Regions from separate parts of the Shewanella sp. 125m-1 genome, predicted to be linked through region 1. Evidence: predicted binding sites of a transcription regulator. Region 1 holds the regulator's gene; each other region holds the start of a gene.
What was found. The regulator NrdR, encoded in region 1, represses ribonucleotide reductase genes. The targets are predictions, from matches to a motif close to AAACACNANATNTNGTGTTT.
Positions count from the first base shown of each region.

Region 2: a site for NrdR is predicted at 8,028-8,047, ahead of nrdA (class 1a ribonucleoside-diphosphate reductase subunit alpha). Genes of this name have one in related genera too.
Region 3: a site for NrdR is predicted at 1,884-1,903, ahead of nrdD (anaerobic ribonucleoside-triphosphate reductase). Genes of this name have one in related genera too.

Region 1 is NZ_JBRILT010000001.1:223,197-233,122, forward strand. Features, by position in the region: gene ACVBIK_RS00965 (shewanella-like protein phosphatase) at 1-427, opposite strand, end outside; gene ACVBIK_RS00970 (acyltransferase family protein) at 520-1,698, opposite strand; gene ettA (energy-dependent translational throttle protein EttA) at 2,001-3,668, opposite strand; gene glyA (serine hydroxymethyltransferase) at 3,948-5,204, shown strand; gene nrdR (transcriptional regulator NrdR) at 5,353-5,802, shown strand; gene ribD (bifunctional diaminohydroxyphosphoribosylaminopyrimidine deaminase/5-amino-6-(5-phosphoribosylamino)uracil reductase RibD) at 5,871-6,992, shown strand; gene ACVBIK_RS00995 (riboflavin synthase) at 6,996-7,661, shown strand; gene ribBA (bifunctional 3,4-dihydroxy-2-butanone-4-phosphate synthase/GTP cyclohydrolase II) at 7,811-8,914, shown strand; gene ribH (6,7-dimethyl-8-ribityllumazine synthase) at 9,060-9,536, shown strand; gene nusB (transcription antitermination factor NusB) at 9,551-9,926, shown strand, end outside.
Region 2 is NZ_JBRILT010000039.1:21,890-31,815, reverse strand. Features, by position in the region: gene ACVBIK_RS15675 (oxidoreductase) at 1-1,836, shown strand, start outside; gene ACVBIK_RS15670 (NirD/YgiW/YdeI family stress tolerance protein) at 2,426-2,788, shown strand; gene ACVBIK_RS15665 (hypothetical protein) at 2,905-3,792, opposite strand; gene yfaE (class I ribonucleotide reductase maintenance protein YfaE) at 4,036-4,419, opposite strand; gene nrdB (class Ia ribonucleoside-diphosphate reductase subunit beta) at 4,388-5,518, opposite strand; gene nrdA (class 1a ribonucleoside-diphosphate reductase subunit alpha) at 5,590-7,878, opposite strand; gene ACVBIK_RS15645 (HAD family hydrolase) at 8,337-9,014, opposite strand; gene ubiG (bifunctional 2-polyprenyl-6-hydroxyphenol methylase/3-demethylubiquinol 3-O-methyltransferase UbiG) at 9,007-9,717, opposite strand.
Region 3 is NZ_JBRILT010000015.1:62,622-72,547, forward strand. Features, by position in the region: gene ACVBIK_RS09085 (NADP-dependent oxidoreductase) at 1-123, opposite strand, end outside; gene ACVBIK_RS09090 (MarR family winged helix-turn-helix transcriptional regulator) at 304-756, shown strand; gene ACVBIK_RS09095 (hypothetical protein) at 838-1,524, shown strand; gene nrdD (anaerobic ribonucleoside-triphosphate reductase) at 1,936-4,053, shown strand; gene nrdG (anaerobic ribonucleoside-triphosphate reductase-activating protein) at 4,185-4,649, shown strand; gene ACVBIK_RS09110 (YibL family ribosome-associated protein) at 4,815-5,171, shown strand; gene ribA (GTP cyclohydrolase II) at 5,387-6,016, shown strand; gene ACVBIK_RS09120 (hypothetical protein) at 6,113-6,919, shown strand; gene ACVBIK_RS09125 (VF530 family protein) at 7,087-7,404, opposite strand; gene ACVBIK_RS09130 (rhodanese-like domain-containing protein) at 7,562-7,957, opposite strand; gene ACVBIK_RS09135 (YgaP family membrane protein) at 7,982-8,200, opposite strand; gene ACVBIK_RS09140 (efflux RND transporter permease subunit) at 8,300-9,926, opposite strand, start outside.

The sequences.
Region 1 (9,926 bases):
CGCCTGTCATCACCATATGACCATCGCCAAAGGCCCAGTTATGATCGGCATCAATGATTTTTTGATTTTTTAGTAAGGTGATTAATACATCGTACTGGCCATGAACGTCACTGAGTGCGACCACTTTTTTTATACCGCTGTAGCTATCAGGCATGACCTGCTTTATGGCATGACTCAGTGTAGGTTGTGGTAGCTGACCGCAGTTATCTGGGCGTTTAAGTGTGCGCTCACTCACTCGAGTCGTTTTAAGTTCTGCATTACAGATCCAATAGGCGGTCTGTTCATGTGACTCTTGGCTGGCATTGGCCTTCTGATCAGTTGTGACTTCTTGGATCAGGTAGGGCCCATCAAATTGATAGTCTTCATTGGCGCTAAGCTGCGTTGACAGCAAGAGCAGCGTTGCGGCATAGAGTAGAGGTTTAAACATAATGTGGTAACTCTTAATATTAGTTATTTGTATCGATTGGTACTGTAACTTGCTTCTTTTTTTTATCGTTTTACTTGGGTGGTTCTTGCTACTTACCAGCCGATTAAATAGCGGCTACGTTTACTGAGTAGCTTTTTAATGATGATGGCAATCAAGTAAGAGATAGCTACAACCACTAAGGTGACGATTAAAGTGGTAAAGATATTACCTTGGCCATTTAATCCCAAAAAATCTGGGCTGTCATAGAGCATCCACCACGGCGTTGTTATCCATGGGTGGATAAAGTAAATCGCAAAACTGACTTCTGCTAGCTTTTGTAGTGGTGCAATCGAGATATGCTCAAACTTGTTCAAAATTGCCAGTATCACCAGCGTGAGTAAGATTTTTTGTGGCAGCATTAAGTCTGGCACTGTCATTTCAAATGGGGCTTTATTAAGCGTGCCTGCACCAAAGTATTGCGCCTGTATAAGCGCTAAGGCAATACCCGTGAGTAACATCGGCAGCCAATACTTATCGATAAACGGGAACAGTTTATCGCGATGCGCCGAGCCCCAAACTCCAAGCAGGTAGACGGGTAAGAAGTAGACTAAAGACTGAATCGCATTGAGGTTTGATATGGGGCGATGCACCATAATGGCAATGATTAAAAGCGGAATCGCGTAGTAGAGTACTTGCTGCTTTTTAATGAGATACATGACCCAAGGCGATAGGGCGAATAACATCATTCCCATTGGAATATACCAATAAGCGGTAAGGGTACGGCCAGTTATTACGTACCAGCTCGCCGCCGCTGCAGGGCCGGAAATATCTGCCATTTCCTTATGCATCATGGGGTCGGTTCCCACTGTGAGATGCCAAACAATCCAAGGCAGAGACAAAAGTAGATAAGGAAGGAAAACAAATTTAGTTTTGCTCTTCATATACTTTTTGTAGTCCCAGCGGTGATAAAACACATGGTGAAAAAGAAAGCCGGAAATAAACACGAAAAAGACCGTGCCATTCATCATTAAGTTAAACCAGGCTTTATCGGCAAAGGTTTCAATTTGCCAACCCGCTGGGCGATAGCAGTGCGCCATGACGATAAAGATAATCGCAATACCACGGAAGTGATTAATACTATTTAAAAAAGCTTTTGGCTTGCTAATGCTAGGTGTGACGTCTGTTTCTGCTGTGACAGTTTCTTCAGTAACTTTATTTTCCCTAATAAGGGACCCAGCGGGCTCTGTCTTCAGCTTATCGGCCGTTACTGCGGGCTGCTGTTTGTCATCCATTGCTTTGCTCGTCCATAAATGTTCGTCGTTTAATATATCGAGTGCACGACTTGTTGTTTTTAATTGGCTATTTTATACCAATGGATATCTTCGCATAATTAGCAGGTATTTTGTTACGCAGTTGAAAAATATTTATTGGCCATCTATTTATTAGATGACTGTTCATTAGGTTCATTAGGTAGCTATTTATTAGGTGGCCACTTATTCGCTAGCTGCTGAGGAAGGCGGGAGTAAACTTAACGGGACAAGTAGATAATAAAAAGGAGGCCAATGAGGCCTCCTTGTTTAATCGAGTGTAAGAATTATTTAACCATGCGCTTATACTTCAAGCGATGTGGCTCAACAACATCAGTACCCATAGTTTCTTTCAACCATGTTGAGTACTCGGTGTAGTTACCCTCATAGAAGTTCACCTTGCCCTCATCACGGTAATCTAGGATATGGGTCGCGATTCTATCGAGGAACCAACGGTCGTGCGAAATCACCATGGCACAACCAGGGAATTCAAGTAACGCTTCCTCTAGTGCACGTAAGGTTTCAACGTCCAAATCGTTGGTTGGTTCATCGAGTAGCAGTACGTTACCGCCAGCTTGTAGAAGCTTAGCTAAATGCACACGATTACGTTCACCACCTGATAGGCTGCCGATAATCTTTTGCTGATCGCCACCACGGAAGTTAAAGCGGCCTACATAGGCACGGCTTGGAATTTCGGTGTTGTTGATGCGCATGATATCTTGGCCATCAGAGATCTCTTGCCAAACCGTGTTCTTGTCATTCATTGAATCACGGAACTGCTCAACAGAAGCGATTTGTACAGATTCGCCTAACTCAACGCTGCCACTGTCTGGCTGCTCTGCACCTGAAATCATCTTAAATAGCGTTGATTTACCCGCGCCGTTAGCACCGATAATACCAACGATAGCGCCTTTTGGTACTGAGAAAGTCAAGTCGTCAATCAGTACACGATCGCCATAAGATTTAGTCAGGTTAGTGATTTCAATAACCTTGTCACCTAGGCGTGGTCCTGGTGGAATAAATAGCTCGTTGGTCTCGTTACGCTTTTGGTAGTCGTTAGTATTAAGCTCTTCAAAGCGAGCCATACGCGCCTTACCTTTAGACTGACGGCCTTTAGCCCCTTGGCGCACCCATTCAAGTTCTTTGGCAATTGTTTTTTGACGCGCGCTTTCAGTAGCAGATTCTTGGGTTAGACGGGCATCTTTTTGCTCAAGCCAAGATGAGTAGTTACCTTCCCATGGAATACCTTCACCACGGTCAAGTTCTAAAATCCAACCAGCGGCATTATCAAGGAAGTATCTATCGTGGGTAATGGCCACAACGGTACCTGTGTACTCTTGTAAGAAGCGCTCTAACCAGGCTACCGATTCGGCATCCAAGTGGTTGGTTGGTTCGTCGAGCAACAGCATGTCTGGCTTTTCAAGCAGTAAGCGACAAATTGCCACACGGCGGCGTTCACCACCTGAAAGCACTTCAATTTTCTCATCCCAATCGGGTAGTCGTAGTGCGTTAGCGGCACGGTCCAAAACTACATCTAGGTTGTGAGCATCTTGCGATTGAATAATGGCTTCTAACTGGCCCTGCTCTTTAGCAAGGGCGTCAAAGTCAGCATCGGGCTCGGCATAAAGCGCATAAACTTCGTCTAAACGTACCAGTGCATTTTTGGCTTCGGCCACGGCTTCTTCAACCGCTTCACGTACAGTTTGGTTTGGATCAAGTTTTGGTTCCTGCGGTAAGTAACCAATTTTTAGGTCCTGCATTGGGCGCGCTTCGCCCTCAATTTCAGTATCCAAGCCCGCCATAATGCGCAGTAGGGTGGATTTACCAGAGCCGTTTAAGCCTAAGACACCGATTTTTGCGCCAGGGAAAAAGCTTAATGAAATATCTTTTAAGATCTGTTTTTTAGGCGGGACAATCTTGCCCACTCTAAGCATGCTATATACAAATTGAGCCATGTTATTTCTCTTTGATTGTATTTTTTCTACGTTGATTGGCGGCAATTCTACTTGATTCGATACAGAACTTAAATCTGAATTCGAGCAGTTTCATTCACAGTTAACGCATAAATCTGTTAGCTAGGTATTGGTGGTTATTTATACCGATTAGTGCTTTTTACGAAACTCTCTCATCTAGAAATGCAAGTAATTTCATGTTGTAAATACTGGGATTGTGATCGAATGCGCTGTATCATACCGCGCAACCCTACTAGAAGAATTTTACAGCTGGAGTGAGTAATGCTGAAAAAAGATATGAATATCGCGGATTACGATCCACAACTATTTGCAGCAATTGAAGATGAAACGCGTCGTCAAGAAGAGCACATCGAACTCATTGCTTCAGAAAACTACACTAGTCCTCGTGTTATCGAAGCTCAAGGTACACAGCTAACTAACAAGTACGCTGAAGGTTACCCAGGTAAGCGTTACTACGGTGGTTGTGAGCATGTAGATATCGTTGAAGAATTAGCTATCTCGCGCGCTAAAGAGCTATTTGGCGCTACATACGCTAACGTTCAGCCACACTCTGGCTCACAAGCAAACGCAGCTGTGTTTATGGCATTGCTACAAGGTGGCGATACCGTTTTAGGCATGAGCCTAGCCCACGGTGGTCACTTAACTCACGGTTCTCATGTGAGCTTCTCTGGCAAGCTATACAATGCTGTTCAGTACGGTATCGATGAATCAACAGGTAAGATTGATTACGCTGAAGTTGAGCGTCTTGCTTTTGAGCACAAGCCTAAGATGATTATTGCGGGTTTCAGCGCATATTCGGGCATTGTTGATTGGGGTAAATTCCGTGAAATCGCTGATAAAGTAGGTGCATACCTGTTTGTTGATATGGCGCATGTTGCAGGTTTAGTTGCCGCGGGGATCTACCCGAGCCCTATGCCACACGCTCACGTTGTGACAACAACAACGCATAAGACACTGGCTGGCCCACGTGGCGGCTTGATTCTATCTGCGATTAACGATGAAGATATCTACAAAAAGCTAAACTCTGCGGTATTCCCAGGCGGCCAGGGTGGTCCTTTAATGCACGTTATTGCTGCTAAAGCCGTTGCATTTAAAGAAGCACTAGACCCTGAGTTCACGACTTACCAAGAGCAAGTGGTTGTTAACGCTAAAGCGATGGCGCGTACGTTCATTGAACGTGGCTATGATGTGGTATCTGGTGGTACTGAAAACCACCTATTCTTGCTTGATTTAATCAGCAAGGACATCACAGGTAAAGATGCTGATGCCGCTCTTGGCAATGCTAACATTACCGTTAACAAGAACTCTGTACCAAACGACCCTCGCTCACCATTTGTGACCTCTGGTCTGCGTATCGGTTCACCTGCAATTACCCGTCGTGGATTTGGTGAAGAAGAATCGGTGCTGTTAACTAACTGGATGTGTGACATCTTAGATGACATTTCAGATCTTGCCGTTAGCGAACGCGTTAAGAGTCAGGTTCTGGAATTGTGCGCTAAGTTCCCTGTTTACGGTTAACCTTAAGCGTTTAATCAGGTAGACTCCTATGGCCGCATTTATGCGGCCATTTTTGTTATTATTCGAGCATACTTTTGATTCGAGCCTACTTTCTGAGGTTTTGCTAAATTCAGTGAGTGAAACTACCTAATTTCTAACCGGAGGCTAAATGCATTGTCCATTTTGCAGCGCAACTGACACAAAAGTGATTGATTCGCGATTAGTCGCTGACGGCCATCAGGTTCGTCGACGTAGAGAGTGTGTTCAATGCCATGAACGTTTTACTACCTTTGAAGGTGCCGAGCTTGTGATGCCTCGCGTAGTGAAACAAGATGGCAGTCGCCAGCCGTTTGATGAAGAAAAATTACGTGGTGGCATGTTAAGAGCCGTAGAGAAAAGACCTGTGTCTATGGATCAAATTGAACAGGCATTAACTAAGATTAAATCGACTTTACGCGCGACCGGTGAGCGTGAAGTTAAATCAGAAATGATAGGTAATCTGATGATGGACCACTTAGTCAACTTAGATAAAGTTGCCTATATTCGTTTTGCTTCTGTCTATCGTGCTTTTGAAGATGTTTCAGAGTTTGGTGATGCAATCGCTAAACTGCAAAAATAACCTATGCTACATGGGCTAAGCCAACCGCTTAGTCCTCAAACAATCGAACAATCGGAATTGCCGCCATTATGTGGTCTATCGAAGACAGTCAAATGATGAGCCTGGCCATTGAATTGGCACAAAAGGGCATTTACACCACTCGTCCAAATCCTTGTGTTGGCAGCGTTATCGTCAAAGATGGCGAAATTGTTGGCGAAGGCTACCATATTCGTGCTGGCGGTCCTCACGCCGAAGTTTACGCCTTAAATATGGCTGGAATCGATGCCAAAGGGGCTACCGCCTATGTCACGCTAGAACCTTGCAGCCACTATGGCCGTACGCCTCCTTGTGCTAAAGCATTAATCGAGCACGGTGTAAGCCGTGTTGTCATTGCCGTTACCGACCCCAATCCACAAGTGTCTGGTCGTGGCATTGCCATGCTGCGAGAGGCTGGCATTCAAGTCGATGTGGGCTTGATGACCGAAGAAGCGAAGCAAGTTAACCTAGGCTTTTTAAAGCGAATGGAGAAAGGCTTGCCGTGGGTCACGGTTAAGCTTGCTGCGAGTATCGATGGTAAGACTGCGCTGTCTAATGGTGTGTCAAAATGGATAACGGGACCTGAAGCGCGCAGCGACGTTCAGCGGCTTCGTGCGCACCATTGTGCATTGGTCACAGGTGTTGAGACGATACTTGCTGATGATCCGAGCCTCAATGTGCGTCATAGCGAATTAGGCTCGCTTGCACACCAGTTAGCACCAGCAGAAATTCATCAACCACTGCGGGTAGTATTAGACAGTCAAGCACGCCTTGGCGCTGAGCTAAACTTATTTAACACAACAAGCCCAATTTTGTTGGTGTCGACAATCGCGTACCCCGAGAATGTGAAAGCAGCTTGGCCAGCTCATGTGACTCATCAAATTTTGCCCGCGGTTGATTCTCGTATTGACCTGCAAGCCTTGTTGGGTTTATTGGGGGAGAGTTGTAACTCAGTACTCGTTGAAGCTGGGGCAACACTCGCAGGGGCCTTTGTTAACCAAGAGCTTGCAGATGAAATCGTGCTGTATCAAGCGATGAAAATCTTAGGCTCTCATGGGCGTAATTTGCTCGCGCTAGATGATTTTCAAGCCATGATGGACATACCGCGTCTCAACCTAATCGATGAGCGCAAAGTGGGTAAAGACACCCGCTTAACGTTAAGAGTGAGTAATTAGTTTATGTTTACTGGGATTATTGAGTCAGTTGGTCACTTAAGAAAAGTGCAGCGCCGTGGTGATGATATTCGTTTAACCGTCGCCAGCGGAAAACTGGATTTGTCAGATGTTAAACTTGGCGACAGTATTGCCACCAATGGTGTGTGTTTAACCGTTGTTGAGTTAATGAGCGACGGTTATGTGGCAGATATTTCAGCCGAAACAGTCAATTTGACGGGGTTCTCTCATTATCAGGTTGGAAAAGCCGTTAACCTTGAAAAAGCCGTTACCCCCACAACCCGTTTAGGTGGGCATATGGTCAGTGGTCATGTTGATGGTATTGCCCATGTGGACGACAGACAGTTTCGGGGCCAAGCGATTGAGTTTTGGCTAACACCACCTGTAGAACTGGGCCGCTATATCGCCCATAAAGGTTCAATTACAATCGATGGTGTGAGCTTAACCGTTAATGAAGTGCAAGGGCATAGATTTAGGCTGACCATAGTACCGCACACTGCAGGTGAAACGACCTTAGTGGATTTGAAGGCCGGCGACAACGTTAATATTGAAGTGGACTTGATAGCCCGTCATTTAGAAAGGCTTATGAGTTACGGCACCCAAGAGCAAGAGAGCAGCCCCAAGTCAGAAGTGACTATGGAATTGTTAGCTCGCTCAGGTTTTTTACGATAAAGACTGGCTTAAGGCGGATTTGACGATTAAATTTGTCTTAATCAAGTCTATATACAATCAAGAATAATCATTACATTAGATACTGGTTTAAGTTCATCGTTATTGACGCATGTAACTTAGAATACAGTGAGAAAAATAAAGGTCTGAACATGGCGTTACATAGTATAGAAGAGATCATCGAAGATATTCGTCTAGGTAAGATGGTGATCTTGATGGATGACGAAGACAGAGAAAATGAAGGCGATCTGATCATGGCTGCCGACATGGTGACGCCTGAAGCTGTGAATTTCATGGCGACATTTGGCCGTGGCCTTATCTGCCAAACATTGACTAAAGCGCGCTGTCAGCAGCTTAACTTACCTTTGATGGTCACTAACAACAATGCCCAGTTTTCGACTAACTTTACCGTTTCAATCGAAGCGGCCGAGGGCGTAACCACGGGCATTTCGGCGCAAGACCGTGCAGTAACCGTGCTTGCGGCGGTGGGTAAAGATGCAAAGCCATCGGATATCGTGCAGCCTGGCCACATCTTCCCGCTAATGGCGCAAGAAGGTGGCGTACTTATTCGTGCTGGCCACACTGAAGCGGGCTGTGATTTAGCGCGCCTAGCAGGTTTTGAAGCATCATCGGTCATTGTTGAAATTCTTAATGATGACGGCACCATGGCCCGTCGCCCTGATCTTGAAATCTTCGCGAAAAAGCATGGCTTGAAGATGGGCACGATTGCCGACCTTATCGAATACCGTAACACCAAAGAAACCAGTGTTGTTCGTGAAGCGAAATGTAAGTTGCCAACTCGTTTTGGCGAGTTTGAAATGCTGACTTACCGCGATACAATCGATAACCAGTTGCATCATGTATTAGTTAAAGGCGACGTTACCGAAAACACATTAGTACGTGTGCATCTACAAAACACCTTCAATGATTTATTGCATTCAGAGCGTGATCAGCAGCGTAGCTGGCCATTAGAGAAAGCGATGGAGCGCATTAGCAATGAGGGTGGCGTGTTGGTGTTATTGGGTAATCATGAGCACAGCAGCGATATTCTAGCCAAAGTTAAAGCTTTTGAAGCTGAAGATAACGGTAGCACACCTGTTGCTGCACAATGGCAAGGTACGTCTCGCCAAGTGGGTGTAGGCTCACAAATTCTTGCGGATGTGGGCGTAACAAAGATGCGTTTATTAAGCTCGCCAAAGCGCTATCATTCTCTTTCAGGCTTTGGTTTAGAAGTAACTGAATATATTGCAGAATAAATGCTGGCCTCAGGTTGATTGTCAGTCTGAGGCTTAAATTCACACTTTTCTTATTAATTGCATAGCGATCAGTGCGGAGTGCTGTGGTATCATACCGCCTCTTCCGTCCCTATGCTGGGTAATTAAGCTAATTTAGGTAAGATAAATGAACGTAGTTCAAGGTAATATCGAATCGAAAAACGCCAAAGTTGCGATCGTAGTTTCACGTTTTAACAGTTTTCTTGTTGATAGTTTACTCGATGGCGCGGTTGACACTCTTAAGCGTTTTGGCCAAGTTGCAGATGACAATATCACTGTAGTTAAAGTGCCTGGCGCTGTTGAACTGCCACTCGCTGCACGCCGCGTCGCGGCTAGCGGAAAATTTGACGGTATCATCGCACTAGGTGCGGTTATCCGTGGTGGTACACCTCATTTCGATTTTGTTGCAGGTGAATGTAATAAAGGTTTGGCTCAAGTAGCACTTGAGTTTGATATTCCCGTTGCATTTGGCGTTTTAACCACTGATACCATTGAACAAGCTATTGAGCGTTCGGGTACTAAAGCAGGTAACAAAGGCGGCGAAGCTGCACTTGGTCTGCTAGAAATGGTTAACGTTCTGCAAGCACTTGAAGAACAGCTGTAATTTAGGACAATTTAATGAAGCCTTCAGAGCGCCGTAAGGCCCGCCGTTTAGCCGTTCAGGCCATTTACTCATGGCAGCTAAGTGGTAACAATATTGCTGATGTTGAGCATGAGTTTCTAACAGAACAAGTTATTGATGGCGTCGATATCGCTTACTTTCGTGAGCTATTAGGTGGCGTTGCAACAAAGAAGAGTCAATTGGATGAGTTAATCACTCCATTCTTGACTCGTCCACTTGATGAAGTGGACCCAGTTGAAAAAGCGATTGTACGTCTAGCAACTTATGAACTGACATTCCGCAAGGATGTGCCTTATAAGGTAGCGATTAACGAAGCTATCGAGCTTGCAAAAGCATTCGGCGCAGAAGATGGACATAAGTTTGTTAACGGCA
Region 2 (9,926 bases), on a different contig from region 1:
TCGCCTAACTTGCGTGGCCGCTTAGCGCCAAATGCCTGTCAGCTTAGTTTTCCGTGGCAAGTAAAGAAACACACTAAGGTCACTCAAGCTGTCCATGAGGCTGGCGGCAAAATTTGTATGCAGTTATTGCATGCTGGTCGTTATGGTTATCATCCTTTCTCTAGTGCGCCGAGTAAAATCAAATCACCTATCACCCCCTTCACTCCCTCAGCGATGTCGACAAGACAGGTTGCTGGCACTATCAAAGATTACGCAACCAGCGCAGCCTTAGCTAAAAAAGCAGGTTATGACGGCGTCGAAGTGATGGGAAGTGAAGGTTACCTGATAAATCAGTTTATTAGTTCTCGTACTAATAAACGTACTGATAAGTGGGGCGGGGCGTTTGAAAACCGTGCACAGTTTCCAATAGAAATTGTAAAACAAATACGCGCCAAAGTTGGCGCTGACTTTATTATTATCTTTAGATTATCGATGTTGGACCTTGTCGATAATGGCTCAACTTGGGAAGAGGTGGTCAAGCTTGCTAAGTGGTTAGAGCAAGCTGGTGTTACCATTATTAATACTGGGATAGGTTGGCATGAAGCCAGAGTTCCAACAATTGCGACCAGTGTGCCTCGCGGCGCATTTGCTTGGGTAACCGAGCGATTAATGAAAGAGATGTCAATTCCACTGATTGCGACGAACCGTATTAACACACCAGAAATTGCAGAGCATATTATTTCATCCGGTCAGGCTGACATGGTATCAATGGCGCGCCCTTTCTTGGCCGATCCGGACTTTGTTAACAAAGCGGCGGCGAATACGCCTGAACTTATCAATACCTGTATTGGCTGTAATCAGGCTTGCCTTGATCATACCTTTGCGCTTAAGCGTGCAACGTGTTTAGTGAACCCTAGAGCCTGTTATGAAACTGAGCTTAATTTTACACCCGCTCAAAATAAGAAACGCATTGCAGTGATGGGCGCAGGACCTGCTGGAATGGCATTTTCTATCTACGCAGCAAGTCGTGGTCACGAGGTTGTTCTGTTTGAAGCTAAATCTGAAGTCGGTGGTCAATTCAACTTAGCACGTAAGATCCCTGGAAAAGAGGAGTTTAATGAAACCATTCGTTACTTCCTTAATCAGATTAAGCTGCATAAGGTTGAATTACGCTTAAACGCTCGACTCGATGCCAGTGTGGTACGTGATGAGAAGTTTGATGAAATTGTTATTTCTTCAGGCGTGAAGCCAAGACCAATCGAGTTAGCCGGTTTTGATAGCCCTAAAGTGGTTGATTATCAGAAAGTACTCAATGGTGAAGTGCAGATTGGCCAGAAAGTCGCACTTATCGGTGCGGGTGGAATTGGCTTTGATATGGCGCATTACTTGTGTGAGTCAGAATCTTCAACCCTCGATTTAAACCGTTGGTTAAAACAATGGGGCATAGATAAAGACTATAAAGAGCCCGGTGGTTTGACAGAGCCCGTTCCTGAAACTGAGCATAGAGAAGTGTATTTACTGCAGCGTAAAGCGACCAAGATGGGCAAGGGGCTAGGAAAAACGACTGGTTGGATCCATCGCTCTGTACTTAAACAGCACGAGGTGTCGATGAAAACCGGTGTCAGTTACGAGAAGTTTGACGACCAAGGTCTACATATCAAAATTGATGGGCAAGACGAGGTGCTTGATGTCGATAATGTCATCTTATGTGCAGGGCAAGTGTCAAACACTGAACTCGTCGATGAGATGAAGTCCACCGGTATTCCCGTACACCTTATTGGTGGTGTAGATGTTGCTGCAGAACTGGATGCCAAGCGAGCTATTCGTCAAGGCGCAGAGCTTGCTATTGCGCTGTAATACCTAAGTCAATGGCTAATCAAAAAACCTGCTTACGCTTAATGCGTTAGCAGGTTTTTTATTACAGTTTCAACCACATGTCTTGGGGCGCCTTATCTTTGGTTATTAACTGATTGATATGTTGTTTAAAAATCCAGAACTCGCCGTTTACAGCCATAAATGTTTTTCTGCTGTATTTTGCTATAAATGAAATAAAAACAGTGAATTAGTCCTATTTTAAAGTCAGAATTCACACTTACTTCACGACCTCCAAGCTATGCTATTGAATAAAAGTCAGCAGTAGAAGTTACATGTACTATAGTATTGATTACTAATGATAACGATAGATATAGGCTAATGTTGCCAAATGAAAAGTGATTTGGTTTGTTTAAAAATCGTTTTGTCTATAAATCGCAGATCTTGAGTCTAGTTGAGTCGAGTTTTGAGACTAGCGTGCGCGATTTCGTCATTTTGAAGCACAACTAAGTAGACCTAATCAACTTACTTGCAAAAGGTTGAGTGCAAGGTAGTTCATCATGGACTTCGTTTGCGTGACTTAAAGCAATTCAATATAAAAGTGTTAATTACCGAACCATAGGGGAATTCTTTCATGAAAAAAGTACTACTAATGAGCGCACTGATATTTGCATCATCAAGTGTTTTCGCAGCCCAAACAAGTGATCCAAAGGGCGGATTTATTGGCCCGAGTAATGTCAGCGTGAAGACAGTCGCTGTTGCTTTAGGCGCCAAGGATGACACTCCAGTAATATTAACGGGTTATATCGTGGCAAGTTTGGGAGATGAAGCTTACAAATTTAAGGATGATACAGGGGAAGTCATCGTTGAGATTGACGATCGTGACTGGAATGGCGTTGAAGCGACGCCTGAAACTAAGGTTGTCCTTGAAGGTGAGGTTGACAGCAGTTGGTCTTACACACAAATTGATGTGGACTCGGTTAAATTAGCAAAATAGAGTTGAGTACAACGCTAACACCCAATTAGACCAGTAGTACTTACTACTGGTCTTTTTATTTTAAAGCTTGATGTGATCTAGTGAAGCTCATGTTCAATACTAGGTTTTTAGAAGTACTAGAGCAGCTGTTGCTCCGTAAAGAGCACTTGCTGACAGTATGCTAGTCGGTGCCTTATGGCATCTAAGTACTGAGATGCTTGATTATCAACTAAATACCAAAAAGAGTTTGCTTGCTCTGGGGTTTGGTTGAAGAACATGAGCTCACAATCGAGTAGTTTTTCTTGGCTTGAATGGTGTAACCAGGTTTCGATGGGGCTTGTTGCTAAGTAGTTCAGTAAACAGAGGTTATCTGGCGTCGAGTTTTCATCTGCCACACTTGATTTAGACTGTGCCTGGTTATGTATTTTTTTGAGCAATAGAAAAGGGCAGTGAGCTATGTGGCGCTCCTTATGCTGCTCGTCGTTAAGGACCTGAACGGGCAATAGCTCCGGCTTGGGCAACATCAATTCAGGCCAGTCAAAACTTGCAAGTAAACCTAATGCAATACGACGTTCCCCTAACCAGTTGTGGACCATACAAGCTAAGTGTTCTTCACTTTGCATGGTCAATTGACGTTTAAGACTTGGCAGTAACGACATACGTTTAACTGTTAATTGGCAAGAGAGCTTTGTCATTAGTACCGCGGTCACCAATCCTGTTGATGGCCAGCAGTGAAGCTCTTTTTCTAATGACTCTGCTGTTTCAATAAGCTGCTGTGTTAATAATGCCAGCTCAGTATCAGTAAAATGGCCTGAAACAACAAAGGGTCTCTTTGAGCCAACAAATGGACCGTTAGAGATATTGATCAGCGTACTGGTTATTGGATCTTGTTTGTCTTGAGATGTTGTACCGTTAAAAATGAAGGTCGCTCCACTCGATGGGATCTCCCACTTTCCGTTTGCATTACCGATAATGGTGACTTTACTTAGTATGCTTAATAGCTTAGTAGGACTAACTGTCTGCATTCTCGCCTTCAGATTAAAATTTGTTTGCGCCTATAATAGCAGTCAATTTAACAAAATAACCCAGCTGACCTTGATTGTTTAGCATTTGTATCGCCGCTAGCATGTGGTTATATAGCATTTATGTTGAAAGTAGAATGCACTATAAGCTGACATTTACAAACAACCAGTGTTGGTAGCGCTGTTAAGGCAGATATTAAAAGCCAAAAGGTATGAAGGAAGCTGTGACGAAGTGAAAAAGTGTAATTAAATTGCTTTTGTTGTCGGGGATTGTTGAGCTGGTGCACGTACAACGACTTCAGCCCCTTCGGCAGAGAGTACTAAATCGATATCTTCCTCAGGGATGCAGCAGCAAGGAAGACACTCATCTTGTTCCAGTGTAACAAGTGGTTCACGAAAGTAGCTAACCTTACCGCTTTTTACTTTAGTTTTACACTGTCCACAAAAGCCACTGCGACATTCAGAGAAGATTTTGACTTTCTTTAGCTCTAATGCTTCAAGCAAGCTGATGTGTTGCTCAGTAAACAGCAACACAGGCATGCCTTGAAGGCTCACAATCGGAGCCTTCTTAAAGCGAGCTTGACTAAAGTTTTGTGACTTAAAGGTCAAAGTCAGAGAACTCATCATCATCGATAGAAGAATCGATTTGGCCAACAAGATAAGAAGAGACTTCTACTTCTTGTGGGGCTACTTGTACTGAATCACTTTCTAACCAGTTCTTCATCCATGGAAGAGGGTTGGTTTGCTCTGGATATGGCGATGCAAAATTAACGGCTTTCATGCGCTCGTTGGTGATGTATTCAACATACTGGCACAGAATATGTTCGTTTAGCCCAATCATTGAACCATCTTTGAATAGGTATTTAGCCCACTCTTTTTCTTGCTCAGCGGCTTTGATAAAGATATCGATAGCCGTCTGCTCGCACTCTTTAGCGATTTCAGCCATTTCAGGGTCGTCTTTACCAGCGTGCATGATCTTCAAGATATGCTGAGTGCTGTTTAGATGCAGGGCTTCGTCACGAGCGATAAGACGAATGATTTTCGCATTACCTTCCATGACCTTACGCTCTGCAAATGCGAACGAGCAAGCAAAGCTGACATAAAAACGGATAGCTTCAAGTACGTTGACCGATACCATACATAGGTAAAGGGCTTTTTTGATTTCACGTTTAGTGACTTCAATGATCTCACCATCAATTTCGTGACTACCTTCGCCCAACAAATGATAAGCCTGGCTCAGCTTGATCAAGTGATCGTAGTAGTTAGCGATATCACTTGCGCGCTTTAAAATCTCATCATTTTCAACGATGTCATCAAACACAACTGAAGGATCGTTAACGATATTACGAATAATATGAGTGTAAGAGCGCGAGTGAATAGTCTCAGAAAATGACCAGGTTTCAATCCAAGTCTCTAGCTCAGGTAGTGATACCAATGGCAAGAAGGCAACGTTTGGCGAACGACCTTGGATTGAATCAAGTAGTGTTTGATACTTAAGGTTCGAGATGAAGATATGCTTTTCATGCTCTGGTAGTGCCGCGTAGTCGATTTTGTCACGGCTGACATCGACTTCTTCTGGACGCCAGAAGAACGAAAGCTGCTTTTCGATCAGCTTTTCAAAAACTTCATATTTCTGTTGATCATAACGCGCTACGTTAACTGACTGCCCAAGAAACATAGGCTCTAGCATTGCGTTGTTAGGAGTTTGACAAAATGTTGAATAGGCCATTTTTCTATCTTCCGATAATGGGGGCTAAGCCCCCTTAAATTAACGTTTAATACTAATGATTAACTCTTGGGTTAAATCTTACATGCGCCGCCAGCGCAACTGTCATCTTCTTTCTCAATGGCAGTGATATCGTCATGACTATCTGAAGCCCCATCACGAGTATTGTGATAGTAAAGTGTCTTCACACCATATTTGTAAGCGGTTAATAAGTCTTTCAATAGTACCTTCATGGGTACTCTGCCACCCTCAAATCGAGTCGGGTCGTAGTTAGTGTTAGCTGAAATAGACTGATCGACAAATTTCTGCATCAATCCTACCAACTGCAAATAACCATCGTTATTAGGCATTTGCCATAATAACTCGTAGCTATACTGATATTTTTCAAAGTCAGGTACAACTTGCTTTAGCTGGCCATCTTTACTCGCTTTAACACTAATTAAACCGCGTGGTGGCTCAATACCGTTAGTAGCGTTAGAGATCTGTGAAGAGGTCTCTGATGGCATTAGCGCTGACAGGGTAGAGTTACGTAGACCGTGTGTCTTGATCTCTTCACGTAATGTTTCCCAGTCTAGATGTAATGGCTCGTCGCAGATCTTATCTAGATCACGCTTGTAGGTATCAATCGGTAAAATACCCTTAGCATAAGTTGTTTCATGGAACGAGGGGCAAGCACCTTGTTCTTGAGCAAGCTTCATAGAGGCTTTCAATAAATAGAATTGAATCGCTTCAAAAGTCTTGTGGGTAATGCCGTTAGCAGAACCGTCTGAGTAACGTACGCCTTCTTTTGCTAGGTAATTAGCGAAGTTAATTACGCCAATACCCAGTGTGCGGCGGTTCATCGATGCTTTTTCAGCAGAGATGATTGGGTAGTCTTGATAATCAAGTAAGTTATCGAGTGCACGCACGGCAAGATCAGCTAGTGGCTCAAGCTCCTCTAACTTCTTAATAGCACCTAAGTTCAATGCTGATAGTGTACAAAGTGCAATCTCACCGTCTGGATCGTTAATGTTATTTAACGGTTTAGTTGGCAAGGCAATTTCAAGACACAAGTTAGACTGACGTACAGGCGCAACCTTAGAGTCAAATGGACTATGAGTATTGCAGTGGTCAACGTTTTGAATGTAGATCCGGCCAGTCGAAGCGCGCTCTTGCATCATTAATGAGAACAGCTCTACAGCTTTTATCTGTTTTTTACGAATGCTGCTATCAGCTTCATATTTAAGGTACAGACGTTCGAACTCTTCTTGATCTTCAAAGAATGCATCGTACATTCCAGGCACATCTGATGGGCTAAATAAGCTGATCATGCCGCCCTGAATTAGGCGCTGATACATCACCTTGTTGATTTGAACGCCGTAGTCTAAGTGACGAATACGGTTATCATCAACACCACGGTTATTCTTTAATACCAATAGTGATTCAACTTCAAGATGCCACATTGGATAGAATAGGGTCGCTGCACCACCACGTACGCCGCCTTGAGAACAAGACTTAACCGCTGTTTGGAAGTACTTATAAAATGGTAAGCAACCTGTGTGGAAAGCTTCACCACCGCGAATAGGGCTACCTAGTGCGCGAATACGGCCTGCATTGACACCAATACCAGCACGTTGAGATACATACTTAACAATTGACGATGAGGTCGCGTTAATTGAATCTAGGCTATCGCCACATTCAATTAGAACGCATGAACTGAACTGACGAGTTGGCGTACGTACACCTGCCATGATAGGTGTAGGTAGCGAAATTTTAAATAATGAAGTTGCATCATAAAAGTCTTTAACGTACTTAAGGCGCGTCTCTTTGGGATACTTTGCGAATAGGCAAGCTGCAACCAAGATATACAGGAACTGAGCACTTTCATAAATTTCGTGGCTAACACGGTTTTGTACAAGATACTTACCCTCAAGCTGCTTTACAGCGGCATAAGAGAAGTTCATGTCTCGCCAGTGATCGATATAGGTATCAAGAATTTCAATCTCTTCTTGAGAGTAATCTTCAAGAATGTGAGCATCGTACTTACCGAGCTCAACTAAATTGACCACGTGGTCATAAAGCTTAGGAGGTTCAAACTGGCCAAAGGCTTTCTTACGTAAATGGAACACAGCAAGTCGTGCAGAAAGGAACTGATAATCAGGTGCTTCTGGTGAAATTAAGTCAGCTGCTGCTTTAATGATAGTCTCATGGATGGCTTCAGTTGCAATGCCGTCGAAAAATTGCAGGTGAGAACGGAGTTCTACTTCTGATACAGAGACATTATTAAGTCCCTTTGCCGCCCATTCAATAACGCGATGGATTTTGTCGAGATCGATAGTCTCACGTTCGCCACTACGCTTTGTGACTGTCATATTGCTATTCATTAAAGATAGACCTTGATTTTTATATTTATGAAAGTGACCAGTTCAGGTTCACCCTACGTTTCCCTGTAAACAAACAGTTTTTAACCGTAAAAACGGAGAGTTCCTTTTTGTTGACACAAACGACTTAATAGTGCCTGTTATTGTCACTCACACACAATATATGGTGTTTTGAGATTCAATAGCTACAAGATAGTGAGGTTATGGTATTTTTGCAAGTGGGAATTTATTGGACAAGTTGTGGATATCTTGGGGGTAATTGAACCTGTTAGTAATGGCTAACCCTTAAAGCTTGTTTTGATTTGATTTCCTCGGTGAAGAGTAATATTTGAGCAAATAAAAATGATCCATAAGATCGCTGCTAACTTGTGCGATCCTAACCGATCATTTGAGTACTTTTTTATGACGCTTAATAACTTAATTAACAAAGATTTTAAAGCAGCATATAAAGGGTGAATACGCTAGCGCTTATAGCAAAAAAAATCGGCTAAGCTGTCACCGTTTTCAAAACTTAAGTCAGCAGGCCAAAGACTCGGTTCGTCATCTGGTCCGATATACCCCCAGACCGCTAAACCTGAGATCATATTCGCCGCCTTAGCAGCGATAAGATCACGTTCAGCATCGCCTAAATAAAGAATATGCTCAGGTAAAACCCTAAGCTGCTGTGCTGCTAACAGCATAGGAGCTGTATGGGGCTTTGAATGTTGAGTGGTATCGCCGCTGACCACAGCAGGCATTTTTGCTGTTAAACCGAGTTTATCTAATAGAGGCCTTGCAAAGCGCGCTGGCTTGTTGGTGACGACCCCAAAGGGGATGGAAAGCTGGCTAAGCGTGTCCAGTAACCTATCTAACCCCTTAAATAAATCGCAATTATCTCCGTTAATCAGCTCATAATTGTCGAAAAGAGATTGCTGTAATGAAGGAATGCTTGCGTCATCAATGGCGGGGATGGCAGCTTTAATCATTGCGACACTGCCATGTGAGGCGCTCGCTCTAATGGCTTCAAATGGCACACGACTGTGACCATTCGCGGCTAAAGCCATATTAAGTGCCTCAATCATTTCTGGTGCCGTATCAGCGAGTGTGCCATCTAAATCAAATAGCACACCTTTAATAGTAAGTGCCTGTGCTTTAGTCATTTTTAACCGTAGCTATCATGTAGTTAACTTCAAGGCTCTTGGTGTATCTGAAGATGTCAGTAATAGGGTTATAGGTAATACCCACAGCATCTGTACAAAATAGCTCGGCGTTATCAGCCAAACCAATTAACTCTGATGGTTTGATAAATTTATTATGATCATGTGTGCCAACAGGCAACATCTTTAATAGGTATTCAGCACCTAGAATGGTTTCAACATAGGCACGGATGTTGCGGTTAATGGTTGAGAAAAACACAAAACCACCTGGTTTAACCATATCGGCGCAAGCTTGAATAACAGAGCTAGGGTCAGGAACATGCTCAAGCATTTCCATGCAAGTGACGACATCATAATGACCACGGTGTTGGTCTCTGTGTGCTTCAGCGGTATTTTTTACATAGTTAATCTCGACGCCTGTTTCTAGTGCGTGAAGTCTGGCGACATCAAGTGGTTCATCACCCATGTCTAGGCCAGTTACGTTAGCGCCAATTTTTGCCATGCTTTCAGACAAAATTCCGCCGCCACAGCCGACATCGAGAATTTGTTTACCAAAAATACCGCCTGCTGTTTGGTCAATATAGTTAAGGCGAAGTGGATTTAAGTTATGCAGTGGCTTAAATTCGCCGTTAGGGTCCCACCAAGTGGCGGCCATTTTCTCAAACTTCGCGATCTCTTGTGGATCAACATTATTATGTGTTTGCACTTAAATTACCTCAGAGCGAAAAATCTGTCTTTGGGCCACATTATAATGAATAGCACCAAGAAACAAAGCAGTTATGGAGCTGTTTGTTACTTATTGAACAAACTGAACAATTAATGCGCCTATGTCTTGATTTTAATCAAGTGAATTAGCTTTTTTGGCTTATTTAAAATGAATCGATATTTGGGTCTAGCGCCATAAAATAACTGTGT
Region 3 (9,926 bases), on a different contig from region 1:
AAGGTTTTTCACCAGAAATTCACCGGGCTTAATAGCAGCTAGAGTGAGTTCTGCTTGGTTAAAGTTGTCAGTTGTTGGCATGCCTTCAGGGCGAGACTTAAGTTGAATGATTTGAGATTTCATATCTTTCCTTTATTTTGTTTGCGCGCAAAGTAATTGAATGCATCATAGTAAAGCTTTACACATATTGCAAATGCTTTGCGCGCAAAATAATTGCTCGCAAATAAAAGTGGTGTAAGCTAGTTTTGACACCTGATGTGAGTTAAAATTAGTAAAATTTTGACTTGCCTAAGTGTAGTAGCAGTGACCAACAACGACTCAAACGACACGTCTAACAATTGTCTTTCTGATAACGTCTGCTTTGCGCTCTATACGGCTAACAACGCCTTAATGAGAGCTTACCGTCCGTTATTGGAGCAATATGAGCTGACATACCCACAATATTTAGTCATGCAGTCATTATGGCTACAAGACAGAGTAAGCTTGACGCTGGTATCACAATCGACCCGGCTCGATATGGGGACGTTGACCCCTATCGTTAAGCGACTTGAGACTAAAGGTTTTCTAAAGCGACTGGCTGATGAAACCGATGAGCGTAAAAAGGTGATAGCGTTAACCGATGCCGGTCATAGCCTTAAGCTTGAAGCCTTGGCGCTCAAACAAACCTTGTTAGCAAAGGTTGATATGAACCCGGAGCAAGTTGAACAACTTAGAACGTTATGTTTGTCCTTAACCCATGCGTTGACGCAAAAATGACCAGTTGATTTTCTAGTTAACAAGTCGGCACGTTAAATGCTTTAGAGATCCCTATACTCTCTTTACGCCGGCTTTTTGACGATGAATCCACTCAGCAGTATCAGCAATGCAATTAATAGTAATGCTCAGGTATCAGACACTTATGGCGTTAATAGTGGCCAGTCAAATGTTGGCGGTGCAGGGGCTGTCGCTGCACTAGGAGCGACAGCGCCTCAAGCTGAAACGACGGAGCTGACAAAAAATGATAATACGCTGGTATTATCTGGCCGTGCAGAAAGAGCACAGAAAATCGAGGCGATGGCTAACGATTTCTTCAAAGGAGGCCAATTTACTTCGGCACAATTACCGTCCCTTATTCAACGTCTTTATCAAGATGGCATTCTCAGCGAAGGCCAGCTCAACCGATTATCTAATAGCGGTTTCGACATCCCGCCAGCAGAAGTGCAGCCTTTATCTGACTTTATTGATGAACAGCGCAGTACGTTAACCAATAGCGAACAAGACCGAGAGCTTGCCGAGCTGCTAGACAACGCGAAGTGGGTCATGGGGGCAATGGATGTATCGCAATCTCCTTTAGTTGCACAAAAGGCTAACCGGGTTTCGAGCCAAATTACTGACTTGTTACAATCTGAAAGGCCATTGACGGAAGTGCAACAGAACCAGTATCAAGGGTTGAAATCGTTGATGCAGCTCGCTGCAATGACTGGCGAACATCAGCAAGAAAATGGTCAGCTCAATAGCTACCTTGCATTAGCCAAAAGGCATTAGTATTTGTCTATGTGTGATTTTACTTTTGTAGTTGAGAATACATTTTGAGCTGGATTCTTTCTGCAAGAGAAGGATCAATTGCTACTTGTCGCTCGCCCTTTTTTAAAGCTTCCAATAAGTTGCGGCACACGTAATGAATAAAGAATTTTACCTGCCTATTTTTATCCACAATTTATACCTAAATTATACTGTCACTAGCCCGCTTCCATGAGTTCGTCAAGGCCATAATTTGAGATCAGTGGCTTTGTAGACAGAACTGTTTTCTTATTGTCTTCCTCTTTTAAAATGATGATCTGGATCAAAGTACTTATCGTTATTTTATAGCTTAATGCGCCACATATTGTGATTTATTGAAAAAGTAGCACTATATATAGTGTTGCTTTGATGAGCGAGCTGAAGAGGATTTATACAATGCCAGTGGTTATTAAACGGGATGGTTACCGTACGCCTTTTGACGAAACAAGGATTAAAGACGCCGTGATAGCAGCTGCTAACTCGGCAGGTATTGAGTGCGCTGAATATGCACAACAGATTGCGGAAAATGTGAGAGAAAGTGTTTCGCAGTTAGCAGAAGTTAATATCCATGATCTGCAAGACACCGTTGAAAACTTGCTCATGGAAGGGCCGTATAAATCTTTGGCGCGCGTTTACATCGAATACCGTCACGATAGAGATATCAATCGTGAAGTTAGCAGCCGCTTGAATAAAGAGATCCGTGGTTTAGTTGAGCAAAGCAATGCGGCTTTGTTGAATGAGAACGCTAATAAAGACTCTAAAGTGATCCCAACTCAACGCGATCTGCTTGCGGGTATCGTGGCTAAGCACTATGCAAAATGCCACATTTTGCCTAAAGATGTCGTTGCCGCACATGAGTCTGGTGAGATCCACTACCACGATTTAGATTACGCGCCATTCTTCCCGATGTTTAACTGTATGCTTATTGATCTTAGCGGCATGTTAACTCAGGGCTTTAAGATGGGTAATGCTGAAATTGAAACCCCGAAGTCAATTTCTACCGCGACTGCAGTGACCGCACAAATTATTGCGCAAGTGGCAAGCCACATCTATGGCGGTACAACGATTAACCGTATCGATGAAGTATTGGCACCCTTTGTGGCGAAGAGTTACGACAAGCACTACCAGGTAGCGCTTAATTGGGGCATTACCGACGCAAAAGCGTTTGCCACTGCGCAAACTGAAAAAGAGTGTCACGATGCATTTCAGTCATTAGAGTATGAAGTTAACACGCTACATACTGCAAATGGTCAAACCCCATTTGTGACTTTTGGTTTCGGTTTAGGTACCTCTTGGGAATCACGCTTAATTCAGCAGTCTATGATGACAGTGCGTATTGCAGGTTTAGGTAAAAATCGTAAAACAGCGGTATTCCCAAAACTTGTTTTTGCTATTCGCGATGGCATTAACCATAAAACCGGCGATTGTAACTACGACATTAAGCAGTTGGCATTAAAATGCGCTACCACGCGTATGTACCCAGATATTCTTAACTATGAACAAGTTGAGAAGGTGACAGGGTCATTTAAGACGCCGATGGGTTGCCGTAGTTTCTTAGGAACCTTTGAGCAAGATGGTGAGCTTGTGCATGAAGGCCGCAACAATTTAGGTGTTGTGAGTTTGAATTTGCCACGTATTGCGCTTGAAGCAAAAGGTGATGAAGCAGAGTTCTACCGTATTTTAGATGCGCGTTTAGCCATGTCTCGTAAGGCCTTGGACACTCGTATCTCTCGCCTTGAAGGTGTTAAAGCGCGCGTTGCCCCTATCCTATATATGGAAGGTGCGTGTGGTGTGCGTCTAAAAGCTGATGATGATGTTTCTGAGATCTTCAAAAATGGTCGTGCATCAATTTCATTAGGCTATATTGGTCTGCATGAAACTATTAATGCGCTTTATGGCACAGACGAGCATGTTTACGACAGCGAACTGCTACGTGAAAAAGCCATTGCGGTTATTAAGTACATGAAACAAGCCACCGACAGCTGGAAAGCAGAGTCTGGTTACGCATTCAGCCTGTACAGCACGCCAAGTGAGAACTTGTGTAGCCGCTTCTGTGCACTTGATACCAAGATATTTGGTGTGGTTGATGGCGTTACCGCAAAGGGTTACTACACAAACAGCTTCCATTTGGACGTTGAAAAACAAGTGAACCCTTACGATAAGATTGATTTTGAACAGCCATACCCAGAGATAGCGAACGGTGGTTTCATCTGTTATGGCGAATTCCCTAACATGCAAAATAACGTAGAAGCGTTAGAGAACGTATGGGATTACAGTTTTAGCAGAGTGCCATATTACGGCACTAACACCCCAATCGATGAGTGTTACGACTGTGGCTATACCGGTGAGTTTAGCTGTACCAGTAAAGGTTTTACGTGCCCTAAGTGTGGCAACCATGAACCAAGCCGTGTGTCTGTGACGCGTCGTGTATGTGGTTACTTAGGTAGCCCAGATGCAAGACCGTTTAACTATGGTAAGCAAGAAGAAGTTAAGCGCCGCGTTAAGCATTTATAATAAAAATACTAGGGGCTTAGCATGCAAATGGCTTAGCCTGTAGATATTGGGTTTGTGTACATAAAAGGTGCTGTGTTCAGCACCTTTTTGTTTTCTAGTTAAAGCAAAATTCTAGCTGAAACGAGTTTAATATGAATTATCATCAATACTATCAGACAGATGTAATTAATGGCCCCGGTACTCGTGCGACCCTTTTCGTGTCGGGGTGCGAGCACCAATGTCGTGGTTGTTATAACCAATCCACCTGGAACCCTTGTTCTGGTCACCTTTTTGATGAACAGATGCAACAGCGTATTATTGATGACTTAAATGATGAACGTATTAAACGCCGTGGATTATCGTTATCCGGTGGCGACCCTCTGTTTCCTGCAAACCTGACAGCAATTTTGTCGCTAGTTAAGCAGGTGAGGGAGCAATGCCCTGGTAAAGATATTTGGCTATGGACTGGCTACACTTTAGGCAGTTTAACGGCTCAGCAGCAGGAAATTGTCGACTTAGTCAATGTCGTGATTGATGGTAAGTTTGAGCAGTCACTTGCCGACCCCAGCTTAGTTTTTAAGGGCAGTAGTAACCAAGAGATCCATTATCTCAGGTAGATTGAGCATATTACTGACGTAACTTGTCAGTTGTTTAGCTATAAACCTAGGTTAAATTGGCTTATATACTGTTATAATGTGGCAATAATGACAAAACAGCGTCAGTTAACTGAGGCTGTTTTTGTTTCTAAACGTGTAAATTAGATTTGAATTTAAGGTCTGTAAATGAATTTAAAGCAGGAGCTGCAAACGCTCAACGATAAGTTAGACAAATTTCGTCGTAAGCTAGCAGCAGCTGAAAAGCGTACCGATCCGACTGTTATCATACAGTTTAAGCAAGAAATTGCAGCTATGACTAAACGGATCAGCGCTGTTAAAGCTCAGCAAACACGCGAGTTAAGCAAGCAAGGCGGCACGGTTACGGGTCTTCAGTTTAGCCGTGTATTAACTAAAGCCGAGCAGGCAGACATGGGTAAGTTGAAAAAGTCTGTTAAAGGTTTGGTTGTGGTTCACCCAATGACGGCTTTAGGTCGTGAAATGGGTATTAAGCAAGTCACAGGCTTTGCGCCAAAAGAGTTTTAAGCGCGTTTAGTTATTGATTTAGTGAGCCGCTTCAAGGTTATCTTTAAGCACTGGGCTTATGCTTGCTCAAGTTAAGTCTATGGCCGATTAGAGAATGCTTTAAGCCATAGACTGATTGAATATTTGAGCTAGCAAGAGTATCGTCTCAAGCATTTATTTTCTTTATCAGGACGTTTGCAGTCTCATGGAATGAGAGTTGTCGTTAAGGTTTTTTCATGTCGATTAAATACATCGCGTCTTCAAAATTACCCACCCCTTGGGGTGTTTTCGAAATGCATGGTTTTGAAGATAGTGAGACAGGTAAAGAGCACGTCGCGCTTACCTTTGGTACATTTTCTCCAGACGCGCCAATCCTCGGGCGTATTCATTCAGAATGTCTAACCGGTGATGCGCTATTTAGTTTGCGTTGCGATTGTGGTTTTCAGCTACAAACGGCGATGCAAAACGTGGCTGAAGAAGGCCAAGGTTTTATTCTTTATCTACGCCAAGAAGGGCGTGGTATTGGTTTACTGAATAAAATCCGTGCCTATGAGCTGCAAGATCAAGGTGCTAATACGGTTGAAGCGAACGAACGCTTAGGTTTTGAAGCCGATATGCGTAAATACGACATGATCATTCCTATGATGGAAAAAATTGGTGTCGCAAAAGTACGTCTAATGACCAATAACCCTCGAAAAGTGAAAGCGATGCAAAGTTTTGGCTTAGAGGTCGTTGAGCGAGTGCCACTGCAAGTGGGTAAAAACCGCTATAACGAAGGTTACCTCAAGACAAAGTCGACCGAGTTGGGTCACATGATGTCTGAGTACCACTTTACTGAAGTGGATCCTGAAGCAAAACAAGATTAATACCTTTTAGTAAAGTCTTTATTTTCTTGGCTTTACTCTGCTATACCGCTATATTCGGGCTATCGATTAGAGTTTAATTAAGTTTAAAATCAATTTATGGCCCGTTTGCGTTACCTTTCAATTCTACCTCTTTTGATTATAGTGCCTGCTCAGGCAGAGACTGATTACAGTCATTACGCATTCGCTAATTATCTAGGCAGCGGTCTTTATCGAACGTCCGGGCAAAATGCTACTGTGGCTAACATTCCTATTAGTTTTGATCTACAGCGCTCAGAGACTGAGTCCTTAGTGCTCAGAACGCCGGTTTCCATGGGTTTTTTTAACTTTACCTGGAGTGATTTGCCTGATGGCGAGTTGCCATCAAGCGTGGGAACCTTGACCGTAACCCCTGGGCTGGAGTATCGGATTAAAACGTCTGAAACTCATGAATTCCAGACCTATGCCGATCTCGGTTTTGGTACTAACTTTACCAATAGTAATGATGTGGTCATCTATTCGGCTGGGATGTCGAGTCTGCTTGATTTTGAGCTGGGCAATACCCATCCACAATGGGTTAATCGGGTATTCTTTGCGGGTTATAACACCTTGCATGATGGCGCGAGTGAGTCATATTCTGCGGTGCAGTCAGGCATTGATATTGGCACTAACTACTACTTTCAAGTCAAAGGTGTTGAGGTTGAACCGCGGTTCTTTGTTGCTGGCTATTGGTACTTTGATAAATTGAAGTTTACCACCCCGTTTGAAGAAGACGTGCTGGTGGCGAATAGTTTTGAAGTTGGTGCCACTCTGGCTTTTTCTAAACCGGTAGGTTGGGATCTGATTAATATTAAACGTTTTGGCTTGAGTTATCGTAAGGGCGATGGGATAGAGGTTTGGCGCTTAATCTTTGAGTTCCCCATTTAGATAGCGGCTTATGATAAGCGCAGCGCACTCGAATGGAATGGCTAGAGTATTTAAGAGATAGAGGCTTAAGGCTATAAATTCAAATGACTTTGGCTTAGCTTGGACTATGAATTGAAATATATCGGTTTAATCACTAAACCGATATATTGTACTGCATGTTACACAGGTTACTTGCCCCAAATCTTGGCATTCGCTTCAGGCAGTGGCTCTTGCGACTTCTTTGGCTTAGTAACAGAGATCACAGCGTCATAGTCCCTAGGTGGAGGCAAAGGTAAGTTATTCATTTTTAGATAAAGATATTCTACTTTATCTCTTGCCCATTGCGTTTTACGCAAAAACTTTAAACTCGATTTAATGCTTGGATCATGATTAAAGCAGCGGATATCAATACGGCTGCCTAACTCTTCCCAACCATAATGGTCGACAAGATCTGTTAATAAATCTTCGAGCTTTATGCCGTGAAGTGGGTTGTTTGCTTGGGTCATAGTCTTGTTGGAGCCGTCTTGTTCGTACTTACTAGAATGAACTAATTATATCAGTTTATTTGTGGTAGATCTTTAGGGATTGAATTGACAATATCCTTAAGCAATAAAAAGAGAGCCATAAGGCTCTCTTTAACGGTTATTTTCGATTTATTAGAAACTAATGCTGTTTACTCATCAGCATTTGATAACCGCCGCCATTATAGACATTGGTATAACCTTCGCTCACTAACATTTTATTAGCGATGCCACTGCGGTTACCGCTACGGCAATAGACAACGACTGAGCGATCTTTGGCGATCTGTTGTTTTGCAAATGCGCTATCGATTTGCTGATAAGGAATATTGATGGCGTTTGGTAGGTGGCCTTGAGCAAACTCTTCAGGGGTACGAACGTCCACCACTAAGGCGCCGGCTTCAATTTTTTGCCAAGTGACCTTAGGGTCTTGGTCTGCGGCCATGGTCAACGTGCTAAACATGATTAGCAGTAAGCTTAGGCCTAGCAACCATGTCATTGTTTTTGGTTGTTTTTGCTGCAAATTAAAAGCGTTACTCATCAATATACCTTTATTTATCATTATTTAATCTTGATTGGCAGTCGCTAACTCTGCTTCTGATTTGAAGCCAAACTTACGCAATATCATCGCTGCCGGACAAAATCCAGTATAGGCGCTTTGAAATAAATTAGCTCCTACAAAAACCGTGAGCCAGATAAAATTATTGTTAATCCAAACAGTTAAGGCTAAAGATACTAAAACCATAAACCCTGCAAATGCCATAATGGCGCGTTCAATAGACATAGAAACTCCTTTTTAGAACCAGCTAAGCGGTTATCGATTTTGATAAGGACATTGGCGCATTGTTAGCGCCAATATCTAACGTTGAATGACATCTTAGTACTATTTTAAGTATCGCTTTTTCATCACCGCGTAATACAGCACGGGGATCACAACCAGTGTTAATAAGGTTGAGATTAAAATTCCAAAGATAAGGCTTATCGCAAGACCATTGAATATGGGGTCATCGATAATAAACAGTGCACCTATCATGGCTGCTAATGCGGTTAGCATGATAGGTTTTGCTCTTACCGCGCCAGAGTGGATAACGGCTTGCTGAAATGGCACGCCAGCGGCGGTTTCTTGGTGAATGAAATCAACCAGTAATATCGAGTTACGTACAATAATTCCTGCCAGCGCAATCATGCCTATCATTGATGTTGCAGTAAATTGTGCACCAAGTAATGCATGCCCAGGCATGACACCTATAATGGTCAATGGAATAGGCGCCATAATAATTAACGGTACAATGTATGATTTAAATTGGGCGACCACCAAGAAATAGATGGCGATCATTCCAACGGCATAGGCAATCCCCATATCTCTGAACGTTTCGTAGGTGATCTTCCACTCACCATCCCAAAGAATCGCGACGCTATCGAGTCCATTTGGCTGGGTTACATAGTGCTGCTCAAAGCCTAAGCCTTGCTCATCGTTGATTTGGCCCACCATATCAAACATACCGTACAAAGGGCTGTCGAGTGGTCCCGCCATATCAGCGACGACCATGATCATTGGGATCATATTTTTATGGATAATAGGACTATCAATATTACCTTTGTCGATGCGGACCAGTTCTGATAACGCGATAGCTTGATTTTTATGGCCGCGCAACGTTAAATTAAGCACTTGATCCAAATCAACTTTGGTAGCTTCTTGTAGCTGGATGTTGATTGGGACGGGACGCTTTTGATCCGCTTTATGTAAATAGCTGATATCTTTACCACCAACAGCCGTAGCAACTAAATCAACAATGTGGCTGTAAGGTACGCCGAGTAAACTCGCTTTTGTTCTGTCGATGATGACTTGCCATTTAGCGGCGGACTCAGGCAGATAAATATCGATATCGACCACATCTTTGGTCTGTTTAAATACGCCGAGCAGCTCGTTTGCAGCTTGCTCACGTATCGCTTCACTAGGACCATAAACTTCTGCAAGAATAGGCGACCATACCGGTGGGCCTGGTGGCACTTCAACCACTTTAATATTGGCGTTATATTTAGCGCCAATGGCTTGCAGTGGCTCTCGCACTGATAAGGCAATACTGTGGCTATCGCGGTCGCGGTGTTTCTTATCGACCAAATTCACTTGGATATCACCTAGCTCTTGGGTTTGACGTAGGAAGTAGTGACGCACAAGTCCGTTAAAGTTCATGGGGGCACTTGTACCTGCATAGAGCTGATAGCTTGCCACCTCTTCAACTTGATTGAGGTAGCGGCCGAGTTCTTTCAAGGCTTTTTGGGTTTGTTCAACGGGCGTGCCTTCTGGCAGGTCGACCATGACTTGAAACTCTGACTTATTGTCAAACGGTAGCATTTTTAACACCACGAGTTTGCCAATGGGGAGCGCAATAGCCGCCCCGATAAGCACAAATATGGCCGCGGCTAAGCCAAAACGGGCTTTGCGGGCATTGTTACCTAGCACAAATGGGCCAATAAGGCGGTTAAACAGGGTAAACATCGCACCGCTG